One region of the Hymenobacter sp. genome, then DNA from elsewhere that is predicted to be linked to it. Evidence: riboswitches for the same ligand, from Rfam matches in the RefSeq annotation. Region 1 holds a riboswitch; the other holds the start of a gene.

Region 1 (7,613 bases):
AAAGCAGTTCTTCGAGCACCGGAGCCGCTACGGCCCCCAGCAGCAGTGCCGCCACCAGCGAATTGCTCAATTCCTGAAACTTAGCCCCCGTGGTGTCCGGCAAGTGGAGATAATGCAGCAGAGAAAGCAGCAGTTGCCCGGCCACAACCACTGCGGGCAGCGCCGCAAAGTGCCAAGCCCGGGCCTGCCCTAAAAACTCCCAGGACTGCCTGCGGGTCCCGGCCTTCCAACGCAAAAAAGCCAGCAGAGCCACGTTGGCCGCCGCTGCCGCCAGCAAAAGCTGTTGTACCCGCGGCAGCGCAGTAGTTGCCGCCAGCAACAAGTAGCTAGCGCCACCCGCCACCAGCGTGGCCAGCAGATACCACCCGACTATGGCCCAGCTTTCACCCAAGGTTGGATAAGCCGGCCGCGGATGCAGCTGCGCAGCTGGGACTTGCCAATCCACAATTGGTTGATGGTCAAGATTGGAAGCAAGAGTTGCGGCTGGCGGCGGGACGGGTTCCATCAAAACAAAAGGGGCAATGAGTGACCAAGGTAATGTTAGAAACCTAAAAGCTTCCGGCTACAGTCGCTCGTTTCCCCCTCCAGACCCGGCTACTGCTTGCGCCAGCCGGAGCTTGCTGTGCTTTTTGCCGTAGCCATAGTAAATGGCCATGCCCAAGGCCAACCACACTAGCAGGCGCAACCAGGTTTCCCAGGGCAGCGAGGCCATCATCACGACGCATACCAGAATGCCAAGAATGGGTACCACCGGCACCCACGGCGTGCGGAAGCTGCGCGGGGCGTCGGGGTTGGTGCGGCGCATGATGAGCACGCCCAAGCACACCATCACAAACGCCAGCAGGGTGCCAATGCTGGTCATTTCACCAACCACAGCAATGGGCACAAAGCCAGCAAACAGCGCAATGAACAAACCCAGCAACAGGCTGGACTGAAACGGCGTGTTGAACTTGGGGTGCAGCCGGGAGAACACCGGCGGAAGCAGCCCGTCTTTCGACATCGAGAAGAACACCCGCGACTGGCCCAGCAAGTCCACCAGAATCACGGACGTGTAGCCGATGAGAATGGCCAGAATCACGGCCGAACTGAGCCAGGCATACGGAGTTTTCTCGATGGCAATGGCGACCGGCGCGGCGCTGTTTTTAAACTCCGTGTAGTTGGCCAGGCCCGTGAGCACGTGCCCGAACAGCACAAACAGCACGGTGCACACCGCCAAGGAGCCCAGAATGCCAATGGGCATGTTGCGCTGCGGGTTTTTGGTTTCCTGGGCCATAGTAGCCACGATGTCGAAACCGATGAACACGAAGAAAATGACGCCGGCCCCGCGCAGGATTCCGCTCAAGCCAAACTCGCCGAACGTGCCCGTGTTGGTCGGGATGTAGGGTTGGTAGTTGGCAGGGTCGATGTACTGCCAACCCAGCGCGATGAACACCAGCACCACGGCCACTTTCAGAGCTACCACCAAGGCGTTGAACCACGCCGAGCCTTTGGTACCGCGCGTGACAATGGCCGTGATGGCCAGCACAATGAGCATGGCCGGCACGTTCACAAATCCCGACACCGTGGAGCCATCAGCCAGCTTGGCCGTTTCGAAGGGCGACATCACCAGCTGCGCCGGAATGTGCAGATTGTACTTGCCGAGAAACTTGACGAGGTACTGCGACCAGCTAATGGCCACCGTGGCCGCGCCCACCGAATATTCCAGCACCAAGTCCCAACCAATAATCCAGGCGAACAACTCGCCCATGGTGGCGTAAGAATACGTGTAGGCACTGCCCGACACCGGCACCAGCGCGGCAAACTCCGCGTAGCACAGCGCCGAAAACGCGCAGCCCACGGCCGCTACCACGAAGGAAAGCGTAACAGCGGGGCCAGCATTGTTAGCCGCCGCAATGCCCGTCAGGGAAAACAAGCCCGCGCCAATGATTACGCCAATGCCGATGGCAATGAGACTAACGCCGTTCAGGCTTCGCTTGAGGGTGTTAGCGCCCGTTTCGGCTGCTTCGGCCCGAAGCAGCTCGAGTGATTTTTTTAACATGAAAGTGTGTAAAGGCGCTAATAGCGCAGACAAAAAAGACCGTCATGCTGAGCGCAGCCGAAGCATCTCTACTGAGCAACTAATCATAGTTAGTACAGCAGTAGAGATGCTTCGCTGCGCTCAGCATGACGGCATGGGGAACTGCATGGCAGCTAAAAGCCCAACTAAGCCAGCACTTGAATAACCGATTCGGAGAACCGCTCCATTTCTTCCAACTGTGGGCTGGCCTGTAGTAGGAAGAAGTCCACACCTACCGCCTCGAAGGCACCGATGCGGTCCTGTAGCTGCGCGGGGGTACCGGTGAGGCCCGTGCGCAGGCCGCGGTTCGACACTGAGTAGTCGTGCAGCGACACTTGCTGCTCCAGTTGCGTGCCGGCCAGCCACTGCTGGTAGTTGTCGTAGCCAGCCGCCGACGATTTCACGTTGGTGATGCGGTCCAACTCCTTCTTCACGTCCTGCTCGTTGTCGCGCACAATGGTGTAACCGGCCACGCCGAACTTCATGGGCGGCAAGCCTTTCTGCTCGCGGCGGCGGCGCATGTCGGCAATGCGGGCCCCGATTTGCTCGGGTGAGTCGCCGTGCATCACGTAGCCGTCGCACTGCGTCGAGATGAGGTCTTTTGCCGCTTCCGACTCGCCCCCGGCATAGAGGAACGGCGCTTTGGCGGGCTTGGGCTGCAGAATGTTGTCGGCCACTTGGTAGTACTTACCCTCGTAGCTGAAATGGTCCTGCTTCCACACATTGGTCACCACGTCCAGCCATTCGCGGGTGCGGGCGTACCGGTCGTCGTGCTGCTCGAAGTGCAGGCCGTATTTAGTGGCCTCGTCGCGCCACCAGCTCGATACCACATTCAGCGACAAGCGACCGGGCGCAATTAAGTCAATGTTGGCGGCCTGCTTGGCGAGCAGCGCGGGGTTGTGAAAAGTGGGGCGTACGGCCACCATTATTTCCAGTTGCTCGGTCACAGCAGCCAAGGCCGCGGCCGTGCTCCACGCTTCGAGCGACGGGGCTTCCGTGCCCTTGATGTCGTTCAAATACAGCTCTGCAATCAGCGTAAGGTCGTAGCCGAGGGCTTCGCTGCGTTGCGCCAGCTGCTTCACGTAGTTCCAGTCGGTGGGCATTTGCTCGTCTTCCACGTTACGCAGCCAGCCCCCGAAAATGGGCATCCAATATCCGAATTTCATGTTAAGTAAGCCTAAAAGAACGTCATGCTGAGCGCAGCCGAAGCATCTCTACTGCGTGAGTACTTCACTTCGCTGCAACGAAGCGGGCGAGATGCTTCGGCTGCGCTCAGCATGACGTTCAGTTGTTATTATTTTGGATTAAGCAGTGGCCAGTTCGGACTGCACAGATGCGGTGGCGGAAGCGGGCAGTTGCGCTTCCAGGTAGTCCACGAAACGGGCGTAGGGGTCAAAACCTACCACGTTCACGGCATCGGCCACGAAGTTGGACAGGGCATTGATGTCGTAGAAGAGCACATCGCCGGTGCGGTCGTCGATGAGGTACTCGATGCCACCCACGTCAATTTTGGCGGCAGCCACGATGCGCTCAACAGCGGCAACCACCTCAGCGGGAGGCGTGAAGGCCTCTACCTGGATGCCTTTCTTGGGCGCTTCGGTCAAGCAGAACTCGGCCGACTGCTCCTCCGGAATCTGGCAGATTTCGGCCGGGCACAGGTTGAAGCTCTCGCCAGTGGTGTACACTTTCATGGCGTACAGGAACTTGCCGTCCAGCGTCTCCACGCGGTGGATGTTGCCGCCGCGGGGCGTTACGTACTCCTGTACCAGCGCGGTTTGGTCGATGCCGAGGTCAATCTGGTTGGCTTCCACAGCCGCTTGCAAGCCTTCCGGCGTGTCGAAGCGAATGATGCCCGCGCCGCTGCCGCCAATGTTTACTTTCACTACGATGGGGAAGCGAAGCTCCTTGACCGCGTCGATTGCGCGCGAGGCGTGATTAATCACAAACGACTTGGGGTACTTCAGGCCCAGTGACTCGAACAAAGAGAGCTGGCGGGCCTTGTTGGTCTCGATGGCCGTGGCCGCCGAACCGTTGATGATGCGCGTGCCAATGCGCTCGAGGTGAGTGGCATAGCCCGCGGTGTGGAATATACCCTGGCCGTGCCCGCGCAAGTAGGCCGAGGAACTCATGCGGTTCACCACGAGGCTGTAGCGGCTTTCCTTTTCGGCGGGGTTGAAGAGGTGGTGCGCGGCATCAATCTTCTCGTAGGGCAGCCCGCGACGGTCCAACTCTGCGAAGAGCGGCTTAAACCATTCGGGGTGCTCGAAATAGATGCCAATGGGCTTTTGCAAAGAGGCCATAAACTGGAGAGAATTAGAAGAAACTGAGTTAGAGAACAAAGCAGCCGCGAAAACGGCGCCCGGATAGTTCGAAATTGATTGAAACCCGCTGATGAAGTGTGGGATAAGTGCCGCGGACGAGGCAGCCGCGTGCACGCGTTTCTGCCAACGCTGGTAGCGTTACGTTTGGAATACCCACAAGCAGGAAAAGGGTGCAAGGCCCGCTAAGCGGACCTTCACCAACTCACCCCCGCGAAATCAGACGGAGACGTCGGTGCTTAAGCCAGACAACAACAACAGCCCATGCCGGCCGGGCGCACGGCTACGGCGCGGGCCTGAAACGAGGCGGGAGAAACGAGAAGGTTGTTGGCAGCGTCCACGGCAACTTGTTTTTATATGGTCAGGAATTGGCACCTTGCCCGCGGTTGCGGATGGTTGCCGGCGCATCTTAGAGCCTGTCTCTCAGCGCCTCTGTATAAAAACAATCCTTTGGGAGAAAGAATTGATGCCGCAAAGGTACGGCACACTCGCCCGATTTTTCCAAATCGGTAGCTAGGAGCATTTACGCGGCTCTATTTCCGCAGGGCCAGCCGCACGCCGCCCATCAGCCAGCGCGTGGGCATTTGGGCACCCAGCAAGTCCGAATATTTTTCGTTGAACAGGTTCTGCACCTGCCCCGTGAGCCACAGGCGCTGCGGCAAGATTGCGGCTTCCAGCCGGGCATTGAACACGGCGTATTCCGGCCGCTGCACCCGGCTGATGGCCGCTACGGCGTTGGCATCGCGCTGCTTCCACAGCCCGCTGAAGCTCGCATTGACGCGGTTTGACGTGATGCCGACCGTGCCGGACACCACGTGGCGGGCAATGTTGGCCAGGTACTGCGAGGCAATGCTTTCGGCATTGGTCACCTTCACCAAAGTGTAGCCCAGGCTGCCATCAAAACGGGTTTTGGGCGTGAACTGGTGGGCATACGTCAGCTCGGCTTCAAGGCCACGGGTGGTGACATCGAACAGGTTTTGGGCAAAGCGGTAGGTGCTGGCGGCGTTGAGATTGGTGAGGCCGCTGGCTTCGATGACCTGCGCACCGGGCGTCGGCACGTAGTCAATCTGGTTGTTGCCCTTCCGCAGGAAACCAGTCAGCTTGGCAGTAAAGCCCGGAAATGGGCGGTAGTCAGCCCCCATTTCGTAGTTCGTGGTCCGCTCCGCTTGCAGGGCGGCATTGCCCACGTTGAAGCCATTGGGCACAATGCCAGGCCGGCCATTAGCATTGTAGCGCTCCGTGAAATCGGGGGCGCGAATGGCCCGGCCGATGGCGCCCCGCACGGTGAGGGCCTCTCCTATTTGCTGGCTCGCATTGAGTTGGGGCACTAGTTCGGTGCCGTAGGCTTGGTCGTGGTCGACGCGCAGGCCCCCGGTTAGGGCTAGGCCGGCACTTGGCGTCACGGCCACCACGCCGAAGGCGGCGTAGTGCCACTGCGCGTGATTGCCGCGGTCGTTGCTTTCCACCGCACGGCGGTCGGCTTGGCCGCCCAGCGTGGCGCGCACTTTGTCTCCAACCTGCTGCTGGTGGCTCAGCAACACGTTGGTGTAGTGCGTGAGGTGGTCGCTGGCCACCGACGTGGGCGTGTAGAGGTAATAGTCGGTGCCGCGGCTGGTCGACACTTGCGCTTCGGTGCGGGCGCGCTCGTTGTGCTGGTAGCTGAGCTGGCCTTGGTACCAGTTTTTGTTGGTGGTTTCGCGGGCCAGGTCGCCGGCGTTAGTGGTGTAGAAAAACTGGGCGTTGTAGTCGCGCCGGTCGAGGCTGGCGCGGGCAGCCAAACTCAGTTTGGACGTGATGTCGTAAGCGGCCGAAAGGGAATACGTTTTAAGATTGGCATCGCTGCGCTGGCTGCTTGGCGCACCGCGCAGCTGGCCGTCAGTGGTGTTCAGCAAGATGCCACCCCCCACGCGCAAGCCGTTTTTAGCCAGAAAGCCGCCCGTGTTGGTGTGCCATAGGTTCCACTCACCGCGCATGGTAGTGCTGGTGAGTTCGGCCTCGTCGCGGCGCTCGGTGGCGGCAAAGGTTTTGGTAACGATGTTGATGACGCCGCCCACGGCATCGGGCCCGTAGAGAGCCGCCCCAGCCCCACGGATGATTTCAATCTGCTCAATCTCGGCCGGCGTGATGGGCAAGTAGGCCCCAAAGTGGCCCGTCAGCGGGTCGTTCAGTCGCATGCCGTCCAGCAGGAAAAGCACCTGGGTGAAGGTGCTGCCGCGCAGGCTCACGTCGGCTTGCGCGCCGAAGGGGCCGCGGCTCTGCACTTCCAATGCGGGCAGGCAGCGCAGCAAATCGTCGAGCGAATTCACCGGATAGCGCGTAATGCTGGCGCCGGAAATGACCGTCACGGCGCGCCCGGTTTGGTTCAGGGGCTGGCTGAGGCGGGAGGCGTATACGGTGACTTCGCGCAGGCTGCGGCTGCTGTCGGCCGGTGTTTGAGCCAAGGCCTGTGGTGCTTGCGCAAGCCCCTGGATAGCCACCAAACAGCTTACGGATAGTAATCGGAACATGAAAACCACTTCGGAATGAGAGAGCAAAACTACATAGGCCTTGTCGGCGCGCCTGCTCAACCACTCGCGGCCCCACGGTAAAAAGCAGGGTTGTGAAGGTTTGCTACAGCAGTAGTGTCAGTCTGTGAACGGCTTAGCAAGCAGCCGAGGGGTTGAGATGGCTCCCGGCAGCGCTTGCTGCATGCTTACCAGCGGCCAACTAGCCCGCGGCAAGCAGTAGTTTGCGGCATTATGCCAGCTCCCGCCCCCGCTGCGCCACCCACCGCACGGCCTTACTACCCGGCTCTCACTGGCTTGCGGGCCATTGCGGCCTACCTGGTTTTCTTCCTGCATTTCCGGCCCCCGGTGGCCGAAGGAATCCAAAACATTTTCAGCCAATTTTATGTAGGTGTGGGCATCTTCTTCGTGCTCAGCGGCTTTGTTATCGCAACCCGGTACCTGGGCACGGTGCAGGTTACCGCCGCGTGGTGGCGGCGCTACCTCTGGCGGCGCGTAGCCCGCATTTACCCGGTCTACCTCTTGTTGAATGGCGTGCTGCTGGCCTACCGCTACTGGCCCGTTCCAGCGGGCCAAGCAGCCAACCGTGCGCTGCTGTTTTTCTTAAGCCAAACGCTGCTGCGCGGCTTTTCCAGCACGCTCAAGTACGTGGGCATCCCCCAGGGGTGGTCGCTGACCGTGGAGGAATGCTTTTACTTTTCGGCCCCGGTGCTCCTGCTGGCCTGGCAGCGGTGG
Region 2 (7,613 bases), on a different contig from region 1:
ATGGCCTCAAAGTCTGGAATGCTGAAGCTGGGGTTGCCAATGGTTTCCAGGTAAAGGGCCTTGGTCTTGTCGTCAATCAGCGCTTCAAAGCTGGCCGGATTGTCGCCGTCGGCGAAGCGAGCCTCGATGCCCAAGCGCTTGAACGCTACCTTAAACTGGTTGTAGGTACCGCCGTAGAGGAAGGCCGTGCTCACGAAGTTGTCGCCGGCTTGCAGGATGTTGTTCAGGGCAATGAACTGCGCCGCCTGGCCCGAACCCGTGGCCAACGCCGCCACACCGCCTTCCAAGGCCGCCACGCGTTGCTCAAACACGTCGGTGGTCGGATTCATCAGGCGGGTGTAGATGTTGCCGAACTCCTTCAGGGCAAATAGGTTGGCGCCGTGCTCGGCGCTCTTGAACACGTAGGAAGTAGTTTGATGGATGGGCACGGCGCGCGAACCGGTCGTGGGGTCGGGCTGCTGGCCGGCGTGGAGTTGCAGCGTTTCGAAGTGCAAGGGTTGTGCAGACATGGTGGTTGAAGTGAAAAAGTGAATAGTTGTTGGGTGTTTAGCTGCGGCACAACCTGCTAACAGGCGGCGCAACTGGCAATTAGATTAGAGCCGGGTAAGTGCTTCCAACAGCACGGCCGGGTCGGGGCGCAGCTTGAAGTTGGCCTCGGTGGCGGCCCAGGCCACGCGCCCGTTTTGGGCAATCACGAACGTGCCTGTCAGGGGCAGCTCGCCGCTGTCGTCGCCGTTGTAGGCGGCCAGGTCGATGCCCACGCCGTGCAAAGCGCCGTACAAGGCCTCGCCCACCTGGTAGGCCAGCCCGTACTGCTGGGCCACGGCATTGCCCACGTCGCTGAGCACCGGAAAGCGCAGCTCTTTTTCTTCGGCCGTGAGCCGGGTCAGGTCCGGTGTTTGGGGCGAAACGGCCACCAGCGTGGCTCCGTACGCCCGAATTTGGTCCAAAGCTTGGTTGTAAGCCCGCAGCTGCACGCTGCAATAGGGGCACCAGTTGCCGCGGTAAAACACCAGCACCACCGGCCCCGAAACCAGCAGCGAGGCCAGCGAAACGAACCGGCCCGCAGCATCGGGCAACGCAAAATCGGGAGCAGTCTGGCCGACGCGGAGGCTGCGCTGGGCCAGGCCCGTGGCGTGCACGGCGGCAATGCCGGCATCGATGGTGTGGCTGGCGTCGGCGGGGAGCACCGTGGCCAAGTGTTGGGCCGTAGTGGCCAGTTCGTGCTGAAACGAAGAAGTTGCGGTGGACGTGGACATGCGCAAGCGAAAATGAAGAAAAGGGAGGGACTTCTTCGCGGGTCTACTCGGCGTTGCCAGTAGCTCAAGCACTTGCGGCTGGCTCTGGGCGTAGCCAGAAGCATCGGAGCAGCCTGTAAGCCGACGCGACCAATCGGCACGCTTCAGCGTAAGGGGATTCCCACGAAGAAAGAAGGGGTTAAGCCGAAATCAGCTTAGCAACAACACGGACGACAACAGCATATTCGCATTCGCGCGGGGCACGAAGCATGCAATAGGCCGCCTTGGGCCAACACGAAAAAGTCCGAAACCAAGGCGCGTGCAGCCGGGGCAGTCGGACTAAAAGAAACGTAAGCAGCAGAGTTTTCCATGGCACTCGAGTCATATGTCCCGCCGTGGTCGAAACCGCCGGTGGGTAGGAATTGGCACCTTTCGCATAGTGGAGGGTTGCCAGCGGGTCAGGGAGCCTAGTCTCTCGCCGCTTCTGTATAAAACTTATAAACTACTCGCCGTTAGCGAGGAGTACCGGGTAGGTGAGGCAAATGTACGCGAATAATTTTTTTATGGGCAAGCGGTGAGCTACGTTTTTTCAAAATAGCCGGTCATGCAGAGCATCTCGCTGGCGCCGCTTGCCATCCTGAGCGCAGCGAAGGACCTTGTCGAACACCAACCGTCATTCCACGGTGAGAAGGTCCTTCGCTGCGCTCAGGATGACAGACGGTTGAAGTTACTACCCCGAGCGAGATGCTTCGCTGCGCGCTGCATGACACTAAGCCAGCCATAAATCGAGCGAAACCATAAGACACAAAAAAGCCACCCTGAAACAGAGTGGCTTTTCTCACCTTTTTTCTGCAAAAAAGTACCTAGAGACTAGGTAGGGTCAACACCTGGCCCACTTCAATGTGGTCAGGGTTGGTGCCGATGATGGCCTTGTTGGCCTCGTATATCTGATGCCACTTGGCCGCGTCGCCGTAGTGGTTTTTAGCAATTTTGGAGAGCGAGTCGCCGCTCACTACGGTATATGAATCACCGGAAGCCGCTGAATTGTTTGCGTTTCCGAAAAAATCGGTAGCGCCGGCAGCCGGTTTTGCCGCGGGCTCTACGGGTTTTTGCTCGCCCTTGTCGCTGAGAAAATCAAGTAGTCCCATGGTTTGGTTCAGTTTGAATGAAAAAGAGAGTAAAAAAGTTCGTCTGCGAGCAGGCTAACAGGGGCCATATACGGGGGAGTTAAGGCGGGGTTACGCTCCCAACTCTTTTGCGCATTGGCCGTAAGCCGCCTAGCCCGTCCTGCGGAGCTTGTTCTTCATTCTTTCACCTTTACTTCTTGTGCCCATGAAACCTCAGTCAATCTTTTCGCTCCGTTACGTTGCCAGCCTGCTGGTTCTGCTGACCTTGTTTGCCACCGCTTGCGGCAGCGACAAAGGCAAGGTAGAAGGCGTAAACATGCTGTATGGCACCGACAGCAAAGTTTGGAAAACTGCTAAAGAAACCGATACAGCTGGCGACAAAGTGAAGCAAACCGACGCGCAAAAGCAAGAGGAGTTGCGCATTTTTGCCAACGGCACCTACAACATGACCGGCGCCACCGGCGCCATCTCCGGCAAATACACCTTCGACCAAGCCGGCAAAACCATCACCATGACGCCCGACGGCGCCACCACCAGCAACACCTTCAACGTGGAAACCCTCACTGACGACAAGCTCACGCTGAAGTCGGCCGACGGCGCCGCTCTGATGCTGGAAGCTGAATAAATAGCTTTCGACTAACGCGTTACGAAAAACCCGAACCCTTGTGGTTCGGGTTTTTTTGTGCGCAACGCATTCAATGAATGGTTAGAGTAGCTTGCAGCCTTTCGAGCCAACTGCCACTCTTTGTTCACACTTTTCTTCTGCCATTCGTGCGTACTGCTTTTCTGTTGTTGCTCGCTCTTATTTTCGGGTGGGCCGGCCCTGTGCCCGCCACAGCCCAATCTACCACGCCGCTGCCGGTGCACGCGGTGCGCAGCATCAGCCCAGCCGACGCTGATTTTCGAGACTTGGAGTTTTTGACCCAGGAAATAGGCGGGGCGCGGGTCGTGATGCTCGGCGAGCCCACCCACGGCGAAGGCAACGTATTCGAGGCCAAAATCCGCCTGTTGCGCTTTTTGCAGGAGAAAATGGGGTTCACCACGGTGGCTTTTGAAAGTGGTTTTTACGACTTGCACCGGGCGCAACAGGCGCTGGAAGCGGGCACGTCGGCGCAGGAGGCCATCGGCAACAGCGTATTCAACATCTGGACCAGCACTCAGGAATTTCAGGCGGTGCTGCCGCTGCTGGGCAAAGGCAAGCTCCGCGTGGCCGGGTTCGACCCGCAGCTGAGCGGGGGGTACGGCGGCGACGTGGTGGACGAGCTGCAAGCGTTTCTGGCGTCGGAGAAGGGCGCGGCGGCCCTGAACTATGACTACCTGGACGAAGTCATCAGCCTGATGGCCGACCAGTTTATGTTTCCGCCCACCGGCCGCTTGGCTGATTTTGAGCGGGAGGTGGCCAAGACCGCGCGCCTGCTCGACAAGCCCGCCGCGGGCACCGACGCCCCGCGCCGCGCCGAGGCCGCGTTCTGGCAGCAGAGCCTGCGCAGCCTGCTGGCACAGGCCCGCGACTACGCCACCCACGACCCCACTGCCAAAGACGAAGCCGAGTTCAAAGCCACCGACAGCAACCCGCGCGACGCGCAAATGGCCGATAACCTGCTCTGGTACCTGCGGGCGCACCCGCAGGAAAAGGTGGTTTGCTGGGCCGCGCTGCCGCACGTGGCCAACCGGGTAGAGGTGCTCGGTGCCAGCGAGCTACAGGCATTCCGGCCGATGGGCCGCGCCGTGAAAGCGGCCCTGGGAGCCGACCAAGTTTATGTATTGGGCACGCTGGCGGGCGGGGGTAGCTACCAAGCCCGAAGCGTGTTGCCCGTGCCCGTCCCGGCCGCCGGCACGCTGGAAGCCGAACTGCTGGCCCAGCCGGCCGACCACGCTTTCGTGAGTTTGAAGCACGACGCGCCCGGCCGGCAGCTCACTACCTACGCCTTCCAGTACCAGCCCCTGACGGGCCCCTGGAGCGAGGTGGTGGACGGTTTCCTGTTTTTGCGAAGCGTAAACCCGCCGCACGGCGCGCAGTTTGCGGCGAGCCAGCAGGAAGTGGCAGCCGATACGGCCGTGACGGCGCGCCCGGCGGCTTCGGTCCTAAACCCGGCGACGCGGCCCCGGCGGGTGAGCGCGGCCCCCACTGGCCAAACCTTGCGCGGCACCGTGCTCGACCGCAAAACCGGCCAGCCGGTACCCTACGCCTCGGTTTCGGTGCCGGACCAGGGCATCGGGACGGTGGCCGACGGGCAGGGCCGCTTCGCGCTGAAGGTGAACGGGGTGGGGCCGCTGCAAGTCAGCAGCGTGGGCTACGGCCCGGCGAGCGTGGCCGTGCCCGCCGCAGGGGCCGCCGCGCTGCTCACGGTGCGGCTGGCGCCGGCCGCCTACGAACTGCAGGGCGTGCAGGTACGCGGCGAAAGCCTAGACCCGCGCCGCATCATGAAGAAAGTGGTGGCTGCCATCGCGCAAAACTACGAGCAGCAGGATTACATGACGGAGGTGTACACCCACCGCCAAATCAGCAACTTCGACACCGTGCGAGCCGAGGTAGAGTATGTGAGCACCCTGCTGACCCCGGCTGGGCAGCGCGACCTGCACGGCGGCTTCTTGGCGCGCCAGCCGATGGGGCAGCACCGGGTCCGCGAGGCGCGAGTGCTACGCGAGGACAAGGCCGCGCGCGGGTTGGGTGTGATTAGCGTGGAGGGCCATGGGCAGGGGTTTTATACCGGCGGCGCCGACCCCGTGCGCACTTCGCCGTTGTTCAAAGCGCGCTGGCGTAAGTTCAATCTGGAGCTTGATACCGTGCTGGAACAGGGCGGCGAAACGGTGTACGTCATCCGCTTCGCGGCCAAGCGCGCCAGCCACCGCAGCACCGGCACGTACTTGCAGGCGGGCTATTCGGGCCGGTGCTGGGTGCAGCAGCGCGACTACGCCGTGACGCACTACGAGGCGCAGTGGCAGGGCGACACGCTCACCCAAAATGCCGTGGCCCGAAAGCACCTGGGTCGCGGCAACCTGCTTTCGCGGCTCTATTCGAACGTGTACACCGCCGAGCACAACGACCACGTGGTGGATTACGCCCGCGCGCCCAACGGCCGCTACCAGGTGCGCCGCAGCATGGGCCAGGGCCTCGACGCCGGCCGGGTGCTGAAAACCGGCCGCCCGTTCTACGTGCAACGCTCCTGCGAGCAGATTTTTACGCCCCTACCGGCCGATGCCCCGCTGCCGCCACCCAACCCGAAGGCCGACCCGCGCTGGAGCGGCCAGGAAACGCACCAGTTGCAATTCACGGACTACCGCCCGGCGTTCTGGCAGGCATATCGGCGGCCGGTGAAGTGAGGCAGGTAGTTAAGAAGTCGTCTGTCATCCTGAGCGCAGCGAAGGACCTTATTACGGGTGAACAGTTTGCATTAATTCACTGATTAGTGCTCGTTAAGTTGTGAAAAGGTCCTTCGCTGCGCTCAGGATGACAGACGACTTCTTAACTTTTAACTTCCGCCACAGGCTGCTTGACGAACACCCGCGCCACCCAGCGCGGCAGAAACACCATGCCCAGCACCAGATATAGGTAATACGTCACCACGCGGTAAAGCAGTACCATGAAGCTGGTCATGGTGGCCGTGCCGATGAACTTGCCGAAAAACGTAGGGAAAGCTCCCTCGGCAATGCCCGCGCCACCCGGCGTGATGGCAATGAGCAGGATGACTTTGTAGGTGATGTTGCGAGCGAAAATGAACAGGAACGTGCCCATGTCCATCGGTACGAAGGCGGCAATGAGGCAGCCGATGATGGCGTAGCGCGCCGTCCAGACGAAGGCCGTGCTCACGGCCGCGTGCCACCAGTAGCGGGGCCCGTTGCCGCGCAGCTGCACCGACGCCAGCACCATTTCCTGCCCGTGCTGGTACGCCTTGCGCCGCCAACGCCGCAAAAACGGGAAGGAAAACAGCCGCACCATCAGCCGCCGCACGGCCCGTGGGTTCACGAAAATGGCGTACAGCATCAGCCCGGCGTAGAGCGTTACGAAGATATAGCTTACCCCAAAGGCCACCCGCAGCGTGGCCACAAAGCCCGTTTGCATGGCCTCGTGCGGGTACAGCCCGGCACCGGCTATTAGCAACACCAACGGCACCATCAGCACGTAGTAAATATTGTCGAGCAGTGCCGTGACCATGATGTAAGCCAAGCCTTTACCCAACGGAATGCCTTCTTTTTCTAGAATAAACGGGGCCACCGCCGTGCCGCCCTGGCCCGAGGGCAGCACGCAGGAAGCAAACTCCCAAATCATGATGACGTCCAGCGACTGCCGCCAGCTCAGGGCGCCTTCGGCCAGGTGGCGAATGCGGTAGATGTAGCCCAGGTCGCGGGCGGCCAGCACCAGCAGGGCTACCAGCAGCCAGCGCCAGTCGGCGTTGGCCAGCGGGGCGAGGTCGCCGGGCTTGTAGCTGCGGTAAAACAGAAAGCCCACCACGGCCAACCCAATGACGACGGGCAGGATGAGGCGCGAAGGCCGCAGTCGCTGCAAAAAATTGGCGTCGTCCGGGGGGAGAGCACCGGGGAAATTGTCGGACATCGGACGTGAGCAAGGGGATGACGCCGACAAAAGTAGACAGCGAGTGGGCGGCGGTTGGCTTGGGGCAATGCGCGGGGCGAGAAGCACGCTTACCTGCCTGCTCCAGCGGCGGGGAAGGGCAGATAGACAACCATAGGGTAATGAAAGGGTATTGTTAGCTTTTTCGTGCGCCGGTCGTCCAGAGCACAACGAAGGACTTTTTCGCGTTCAGAAGGTTTTAAAACTTGGCCCATACAGGCGTGAGAAGGCCCTTACCTCCGCTCCGCACGACTGGCACTTGGCCCTATCAAACGGCCTGCACTTCTTGAATACTCAGGAACGGCAACATGAGTTGAGTTTCCAGAAGCGCGGCTTCGCTCGCAGCAGGACGTTGGCCCTTCCAACTTGCGGAACTACAACGGGGAGCTTTTCAGCAGTTAGGTCATGCCGCAACGATGGATTTGCTAGATTGAATTAAGATAAAAGCTAATATTCTGAAAGTCGAATGTTTTCATTGCAATTTGCTGTTTTACATAATTTTATGTGATTAGAAATGTTTGATGAAGAGTCTGTTGAAACTAATGATTGGCTTGCCTGCCCATAGGGTGCCCAGCACCTTTGCTCACCGCCTTCTCCTGCGGTTTGCCAGGCCATGTACCCCAATTTTTTCGAGCTCATTCGCACCACCCTCCAGCGGCTCCCCGAGGTGCCGCT

Evidence for each region. A riboswitch is a leader RNA that binds a small molecule or an ion and turns the genes downstream of it on or off. The one in region 1 is predicted to bind S-adenosylmethionine.
Region 2: it holds a riboswitch for S-adenosylmethionine, as region 1 does, so the genes downstream of both, VF629_RS19670 (peroxiredoxin-like family protein) here and VF629_RS22410 (hypothetical protein) in region 1, are expected to answer to the same signal.

Annotation. Positions count from the first base shown of each region.
Region 1 is NZ_DASVSI010000155.1:36,165-43,777, reverse strand. Features, by position in the region: gene VF629_RS22425 (CPBP family intramembrane glutamic endopeptidase) at 1-445, opposite strand, end outside; gene VF629_RS22420 (amino acid permease) at 563-2,038, opposite strand; gene VF629_RS22415 (LLM class flavin-dependent oxidoreductase) at 2,203-3,222, opposite strand; gene VF629_RS22410 (hypothetical protein) at 3,361-4,356, opposite strand; SAM riboswitch class I at 4,725-4,817, opposite strand; gene VF629_RS22405 (TonB-dependent receptor) at 4,908-6,815, opposite strand; gene VF629_RS22400 (acyltransferase) at 7,113-7,613, shown strand, end outside.
Region 2 is NZ_DASVSI010000140.1:943-8,555, forward strand. Features, by position in the region: gene VF629_RS19665 (O-acetylhomoserine aminocarboxypropyltransferase/cysteine synthase) at 1-509, opposite strand, end outside; gene VF629_RS19670 (peroxiredoxin-like family protein) at 594-1,259, opposite strand; SAM riboswitch class I at 1,617-1,733, opposite strand; gene VF629_RS19675 (LysM peptidoglycan-binding domain-containing protein) at 2,102-2,386, opposite strand; gene VF629_RS19680 (hypothetical protein) at 2,571-2,990, shown strand; gene VF629_RS19685 (erythromycin esterase family protein) at 3,137-5,689, shown strand; gene VF629_RS19690 (lysylphosphatidylglycerol synthase transmembrane domain-containing protein) at 5,832-6,920, opposite strand; gene VF629_RS19695 (AMP-binding protein) at 7,552-7,613, shown strand, end outside.